2 regions of the Clostridium sp. MB05 genome follow, and region 1 is predicted to be linked to the other one. Evidence: a T-box and tRNA genes for the amino acid it is inferred to sense, from the RefSeq annotation. Region 1 holds a T-box; the other holds one or more tRNA genes.
The links. The T-box of region 1 lies ahead of alaS (alanine--tRNA ligase). A T-box ahead of a tRNA ligase gene usually reads a tRNA of that ligase, here a tRNA-Ala.

Region 1 (4,211 bases):
ATTATGTAGCTACAGGACATTATGCTAAAATAGAAAAAAATGAAGATGGTAGATATTTTTTAATAAAGGCTGATGATGATAAAAAGGATCAAACATATGCTTTATATAACTTTACTCAAGAACAATTAAGTCAAACATTAATGCCTTGTGGAGATTATACTAAAGATAAAATAAGGGAAATAGCTAAAGAAATTGGTCTTGCTGTTCACAATAAAAAAGATAGTGAAGAAATATGTTTTATACCTGATAATAATCATGGTAAGTATATTACACTAGTTAGACCTAATGAAATACAACAAGGAAATTTTGTTGATAAAAATGGTAATGTACTTGGTAAGCATAAGGGGATAGTTTATTATACAATAGGCCAAAGGAAAGGGTTAGGTTTATCTTTAGGTACTCCTGTTTTTGTTACAGATATAAATCCAAGAACTAATGAAGTTGTTATAGGGCCAGAAGAAGATGTGTTTAAGACAGACTTAGTTGCTAAGGATGTTAACTTTATTCCATTTGATACTTTAAATGAAGAAATAAAGGTTTCTTCTAAGGTAAGATATCAAGCAAAACCAGCAGAAGCTACAATTTCACCACTTCCTAATGGTAGAGTTAAAGTTTCTTTTAAAGATAAACAAAGAGCAATTACTAAAGGTCAATCAGTTGTATTTTATGATGGAAATATAGTTGTTGGTGGTGGAATAATAGAAAAAATTCTATAAATAAAATAAAAATTCTCATAGATGATCAATGAGAATTTTTTTTTGTTCTTTGGGGGATAATATAGTTATTGTTTTATAGAAAGGAGATTAACTATGTTAAAGACCAAGGATTTCTATTTGTTAAAGGTTTATAATATAAGGGGGAAGTACTTAGGGATAGTAGATGATATTTATATCGATTTTTACAATGGTGAAATAAAAGGTTTTTTTATATCTAACTACTTTTTATTTAGCAAAAAGAATTTTGTAAAGGTTGATGATATAATTTCTTTAGAAGAAGTTATGATTGTAAAAGAGTTAAGTGAAAAAGAGGGATTATCATTTAAATCAATAAAAGATATTGATATAAAAGATAAAAATAATGTTATGAGAGGGATTTTAGAGGATTTAATTATAGAAAAAAATGATTTTTCTATAAAAGGATTAATAATGAGTTCTGGAATATTTGATAGGATAATAAAGGGTAAGGAAATATTGCTTTTAAAAAATTGTGTATTAGGGGAAGATTTTATTTTATATTATGGTAGTGATGAGGTTAGGCTTCAAAGCTTGCCTCGTAAGAGAAAAACATGCTGAGCTATAAAAAATATAAAAAAGTGATAAATCCAATTTTAATAATCTTATCTTTTATAATAATCCTAATTTTATATATAAAAATAAATACAATAAATAGTATAGTAAATATTGTTTTTATTAGCTTTATTTTAGCTTATGCTCTAAAACCTATGAGAGATAGTATAAGTGAGAAATTTAATATAAGCAAAAAAATATCATCAATTTCAATTATATTAATAATATTATTAAGCTTATGTTTAATTTCATATATAGTAATACCTTCATTAATAAGAGAAAGTTATAATATTGGATACATATTAGATAATATTGATGAATATATTGAAAATTTAGCTTATAAGATGCATTTAAATGATATATCATTTTTTCAAACACTATATTTTAAAATAAGTGAGGAAGTAAATATATTTTTTAGCAATCTCGCTGGCAATTTCCTTGAGAAGTTATTTATGTGTTTTGAAAGTTTAATTTCTCTCGCCATTATACCTATAGTTACATATTATTTTTTAGTAGATGGAGATTTAATTTATAATAAACTTTTATTAATATTACCTACAGAAAAAAGAATAATAACTAAAAAGCTTATTAGTCATATAGATAAAGTTCTAGCGAGATACATAATAAGTCAGTTGTTGTTATCGGGAATAATTGGAGTTTTAACATTTGCAGTTCTCATGATTATAGGAGTGAAATTTGCCTTAATACTTGGAATCTTTAATGGTGTACTAAATATAATACCTTATTTTGGCCCAATAATTGGTGGAGTTCCAGCTATATTTGTAGCTTTAATGGAATCACCTAATAAGGCTCTGTGGACACTTATTGCTGTGTTTATAATTCAACAAATAGAAGGAAATATATTGTCTCCTAAAATAACTGGAGATAGTACTAATATGCATCCTATAATTATAATAATACTTCTTTTAGTAGGGGAGAAGTTAGGTGGTTTTGTAGGTATGATAGTTGCAGTTCCAATAGGAGTTATAATAAAGGTTATATATGATGATATTAATAATTATTTGTTTTAAATAAAATAATTGACATATTTTAATAAATAAACTATAATTTCATTGAAATATAAGAAAATTTAATATTTAGCGTTGAAAAGAATGAGTAAATATAGTTTATGTATGCAGAGAGGAAGTGGATGCTGAAAACTTCTTACATTATATATTGAAGCTATCTTGGAGCTATATTATCTAAGTGATGTATTTTTAATACATAATTAGGGTGGTACCGCGGAATTTATGTTTTCGTCCCTTTTTTATAGGGATGGAAACTTTTTTTATTTTATAAAGATAAAGCGAAATTGGAGGTAATAGTTATGAAATTCATGGGAGCGAATGAATTAAGAGAAGCTTATTTAAGCTTTTTTGAATCAAAGGATCACTTAAGATTAGAGAGTTTCCCTCTAGTCCCTAAAAATGATAAATCATTATTATTGATAAATGCAGGTATGGCACCGCTTAAGCCATATTTTACTGGATTACAAGAACCACCAAGGAAAAGAATAACAACTTGTCAAAAGTGTATAAGAACAGGTGATATAGAAAACGTAGGTAAAACATCAAGACATGGAACATTTTTCGAAATGCTTGGGAATTTTTCTTTTGGAGATTATTTTAAAGAAGAAATTATTCCTTGGGCTTGGGAGTTTATAACTGAAACTCTTCAAATTCCAAAAGATAAATTATATGTAACTATATATTTAGAAGATGATGAAGCTTTTGATATATGGTGCAAGAAAACAGATGTAGATCCAAAGAGAATATTTAGACTTGGAAAAGATGATAACTTCTGGGAAATAGGAGTAGGACCATGTGGACCTTGTACAGAAATTCACTATGATAGAGGTGAAGGAGTAATTACAAATGTAGATGAATTTGTAATGGCTAGTGACGAAGATAGAGTAGTTGAGTTTTGGAATCTTGTATTTACTCAATTCGATAGGGATGAAGAAGGAAGTTATAATAGATTAGCAAATCCTAATATAGATACAGGAATGGGACTTGAAAGAATAGCAACAATAATGCAAGGTGTAGATAATATATTTGAAATAGATACAGTTAAAAATATACTACAAAAAGTATCAGAACTTTCAGGTGTGAAATATGGAGAAGATAAGCTTAAGAATATTTCTTTAAGAATAATTACAGACCATGTTAAATCAGTAACTATGCTTATTTCTGATGGGGTTCAACCAAGTAATGAAGGTAGAGGATATGTATTAAGAAGACTTTTAAGAAGAGCTGCAAGACATGGAAGACTGCTTGGAATAAAGGATTTATTCTTAACTGAAATAGTTGAATCAGTAGTTGAAAATTATAGCCGTGCTTATCCAATTCTTTTAGAAAACAAAGAATATATAGAGAGAATAGTTTCTTTAGAAGAGGAAAGATTTAATGAAACTATAGATTCTGGAATGAATATTTTAAATAATTATATAGAAGAAATGGAGTCTTCTAACGAAAAAATATTAAAAGGCGAAAAGGCATTTAAGTTATATGATACTTATGGATTCCCTATAGAATTAACAGAAGAAATATTAGAAGAAAAGGGAATGAATGTTGACCACGAAGCATTTAGAAAAGAGATGGATGAGCAAAGACAAAGGGCTAGAAGTGCAAGGGGAGAGTCATCATATATGGGAAGTGATGAGAATCCAATAAATAAAATTGATGCTTCTATAAATACAGAGTTTATAGGCTATAGTAATATTGATGAAAAATCAAGCATATTAGTTTTAGCTGATGATAATAATTTTGTAGAAGAATTATCTAATGGAGAAAAAGGGTATATAGTTACTGAAAAAACTCCTTTCTATGCTGAAATGGGTGGTCAAGTAGGAGACAAAGGAACTATAAAGACAGCTTCTGGAGAAGCATATGTTTATGATACAAAGAAAAATGTTGGTGGAAAAAC
Region 2 (4,211 bases), 1.4 Mb from region 1:
GCCGAAAGGCGTAGGTGATGGACAATTGGTTGATATTCCAATACCACTATTATCGTTATTATCGATGGTGTGACGGAGAAGGATAGGATGTGCTAGCGATTGGAAATGCTAGTCTAAGCATTTAGGGAGTTAAGACAGGAAAATCCGTCTTAGCAATTCTGAGGTGTGATGGGGAAGGCCAATTTGGCCGAAGTATCTGATTCCATGCTTCCAAGAAAAGCATCTAGAGAGAGAAGTAGTGCCCGTACCGCAAACCGACACAGGTAGATGAGGAGAGAATCCTAAGGCCATCGGAAGAATTGCAGTTAAGGAACTAGGCAAATTGACCCCGTAAGTTCGCGAGAAGGGGTGCCTGCGAGAGCAGGCCGCAGAGAATAGGCCCAAGCAACTGTTTAGCAAAAACACAGGTCTCTGCTAAAGCGTAAGCTGATGTATAGGGGCTGACGCCTGCCCGGTGCTGGAAGGTTAAGGGGAACACTTAGCGCAAGCGAAGGTGTGAACTTAAGCCCCAGTAAACGGCGGCCGTAACTATAACGGTCCTAAGGTAGCGAAATTCCTTGTCAGGTAAGTTCTGACCCGCACGAATGGCGTAATGACTTGGGCACTGTCTCAACTGCAAATCCGGCGAAGTTGTAGTGCGAGTGAAGATGCTCGCTACCCGCGATTGGACGGAAAGACCCCGTAGAGCTTTACTGTAGCTTAGCATTGAGTTTCGATATTGTCTGTACAGGATAGGTGGGAGACTGAGAAGCTAGGGCGTCAGCCTTAGTGGAGTCACCCTTGGGATACCACCCTGACAGTATTGGGATTCTAACCGGACGCCATGAATCTGGTGACGGGACATTGTTAGGTGGGCAGTTTGACTGGGGCGGTCGCCTCCAAAAAAGTAACGGAGGCGCCCAAAGGTTCCCTCAGAACGGTCGGAAATCGTTCGAAGAGTGCAAAGGCAGAAGGGAGCCTGACTGCGACACCCACAAGTGGAGCAGGGACGAAAGTCGGGCTTAGTGATCCGGTGGTACCTCGTGGGAGGGCCATCGCTCAACGGATAAAAGCTACCTCGGGGATAACAGGCTGATCTCCCCCAAGAGTCCACATCGACGGGGAGGTTTGGCACCTCGATGTCGGCTCGTCGCATCCTGGGGCTGTAGTAGGTCCCAAGGGTTGGGCTGTTCGCCCATTAAAGCGGCACGCGAGCTGGGTTCAGAACGTCGTGAGACAGTTCGGTCCCTATCCGTCGCGGGCGTAGGAAATTTGAGAGGAGCTGTCCTTAGTACGAGAGGACCGGGATGGACTGACCTATGGTGCACCAGTTGTTCTGCCAAGAGCATGGCTGGGTAGCTAAGTCGGGAAGGGATAAACGCTGAAAGCATCTAAGCGTGAAGCCCCCCTCAAGATGAGATTTCCCATAGCATAAGCTAGTAAGACCCCTTGAAGAACACAAGGTTGATAGGTCAGAGGTGTAAGTGTGGTAACATATTTAGCTGACTGATACTAATAGGTCGAGGGCTTGACCAATAATTAAAAGATTTTGGCAATAATTCATGTGCAATTTTCAGAGAACACTCTGATATCTGGTGATGATGGCGTAGAGGAAACACTCCTTTCCATTCCGAACAGGAAAGTTAAGCTCTACAGCGTCGATGGTACTGCATGGGAAACTGTGTGGGAGAGTAGAACGTCGCCAGGTTATTTTTTTATGGGGGTATAGCTCAGTTGGGAGAGCACTTGCCTTGCACGCAAGGGGTCAAGGGTTCGAATCCCTTTACCTCCACCAAAGCTACGATTGGTTTCGTAGCTTTTTTTGTTTATAAAAATATATATAATTGATAATGAAAATATATAGTGTTATTATCTATATATATATAGATATAATAAATATAGGTGATTAGAATGGCTTTATATAGAATAAAACAATTTATATGGGGATTTACTTCATTATTTAAGGATATAGATCATGATTATATAAATAAGTTTTTAAGTGAAGATGAAATTAAAATATTTAATAAGTTAAAACATAATGATAAGCATCACTGTATAAGAGTATGTAAAGATTCAATAAAAATGAAAGAAGATTTTAATATAGATGTTGATATAAATAAACTAGCTAAGGCAGCGTTATTGCATGATGTAGGAAAGAGTAAAAAACATTTAAGTTTAATAGAAAAATCTGTAATTGTGTTATTAGATAAGACAACTAAAGGTAAAATTAAAAAGTACAATAAAGTAAAACAAATAGATATATATTATAATCATCCTAAAATAGGATTAGATATGCTTAAAGATTTTAATTATGATAAAGAATTTTTACAAGTGGTAAGATATCATCATAATAAAAATAAAGTAAATAATAATAGAATACTTAATATAATAAGTACTTGTGATGATAAAAATTAGTACAGAGGTGTATTTATGAGAGCTATTGAAAGAAGAGAAAAAATTATAAAGTTGATAATTGAAAAGAATAGAGCAATTAAAGGAACAGAATTAGCTGATTTATTTGGAGTTACAAGGCAAATAATAGTAAAAGATATAGCTATATTAAGAGCTGCTGGTAAAAATATAATAGCCACTCCAGATGGATATATTTATAATAAAGATATTAATAAAGTAAAAGCTATTATTGCAGTTAATCATGGAAGTAGCGAAACTATAGAAGAATTAAAAATCGTAGTTAAATATGGTGGTATAATAGAAGATGTTATAATAGATCATCCTATCTATGGTGAAATAAAAGGAAATTTAATGATAAAAAACTTAAATGATTTAAATAAATTTGAAAGTGAATTTAAAAGAAAAAATATTAAACCTCTTTCAAATTTGACTAATGGGGTTCATCTTCATACTATAGCTGCAGATAATGAAGAGAACATTGAAGCAATAAAGATGGAATTATCGAAAAAAGGATTTTTATTATAGAGTTTAGGAGGATTTAATATTTATGGACTATGATATTCTTATATTAGGTGGAGGAATAATAGGGTGTTCAGTTGCATATGAGTTATCAAAATATAATTTTAATATAGCATTAATAGAAAGAGATTATGATATAGCAGATGATATTTCATTTGTAAATACATCTATAGTATATGACGGATCAGAGACATCTGATGATGTAATGGCTGGACTTGAATATATAGGAAATTCAATAATGATGGATACTTGTAAAAAGTTTAAAGTTCCTTTTAGGAAAATTGGAGCCTTAAGAGTTGTAAATGATGAAAATGGTGTTAAGAAATTACAAGAGATGTATGATAGAGCAAAAAAAAGAGGGATAGACGGCGTTTATTTAATAGATGATAAAGATGTATATGATATAGAACCCAATATAAATCCTAATATAAAAAAAGGATTATATTCTGAAAATATAGGAATAGTAGCACCTTATGATCTAGCTATTGCATATGCTGAAGTGGCTTCAGATAATGGAGTTAATTTTAGGCTAGAAGAAGAAGTTTTAAATATACAAAGTTTAGCTAGAGGATTTAAAGTAACTACCAATAAAAATAAATTTACATGCAAGGTTGTTATAAATACAATTCCTCATGAAATCTATATAAGAGAAAATGGAAAAGTTGAAGATAAAGAAATAGATAATAATGAATCTTGCTTTAAAAATATGAGTTATTTATTAGTCGATGATAATTATAAAAATAAATTAAATAAAATAGTAATAGAAACTTTTGATAAAAATACTTTTGTACTAAGTACTCCAACAACAACTACAGGATCGTTAATAGGAATAAAAAGTACAGAAAAAACTAGCTTAGAAGATAATTTAATGTATGCAAATAGCTTATTAATAGACTTAGATAAAAATAATATAAATAATTTATTTAGAGAAAGTTACAATAAAGATTCTATGGTAATAGATGATAGTGAGATAGATAAAGGATATATAAGAGTAACAGGCACTCATTATGGGAAAATTACTATAGCACCAGCAATAGCAAAAATGCTTTGTGATACTATAGCTAATAATTTAAATTGTACATTAAAGAAAAACTTTATTGATAAAAGAAGAGAAATTTATAAATTTAGAGAACTTGGAAAAAAAGAAGCTAATGAAATAATAGCTGTAGATAAAAGATATGGGAAGATTATATGTGTATGTAACAATATATCTGAAGGTGAAATAGTAGATTGTATAAGAAGACCTTTGGGAGCTAGAACTGTAGAGGGAGTTAAGAGGAGAACAGGATCTGGATTTGGAA

Region 2: it encodes a tRNA-Ala, which carries the amino acid that the T-box ahead of alaS (alanine--tRNA ligase) is inferred to sense. The anticodon was not compared.

What each region holds. Positions count from the first base shown of each region.
Region 1 covers NZ_CP174370.1:1,765,325-1,769,535, forward strand. The annotation lists gene mnmA (tRNA 2-thiouridine(34) synthase MnmA) at 1-716, shown strand, start outside; gene ACH36K_RS08225 (PRC-barrel domain-containing protein) at 810-1,292, shown strand; gene ACH36K_RS08230 (AI-2E family transporter) at 1,286-2,317, shown strand; T-box leader at 2,381-2,553, shown strand; gene alaS (alanine--tRNA ligase) at 2,614-4,211, shown strand, end outside.
Region 2 covers NZ_CP174370.1:382,946-387,156, forward strand. The annotation lists rRNA gene ACH36K_RS01905 (23S ribosomal RNA) at 1-1,515, shown strand, start outside; rRNA gene rrf (5S ribosomal RNA) at 1,571-1,687, shown strand; tRNA gene ACH36K_RS01915 (tRNA-Ala) at 1,699-1,774, shown strand; gene ACH36K_RS01920 (HDIG domain-containing metalloprotein) at 1,891-2,394, shown strand; gene ACH36K_RS01925 (transcription repressor NadR) at 2,410-2,916, shown strand; gene ACH36K_RS01930 (NAD(P)/FAD-dependent oxidoreductase) at 2,939-4,211, shown strand, end outside.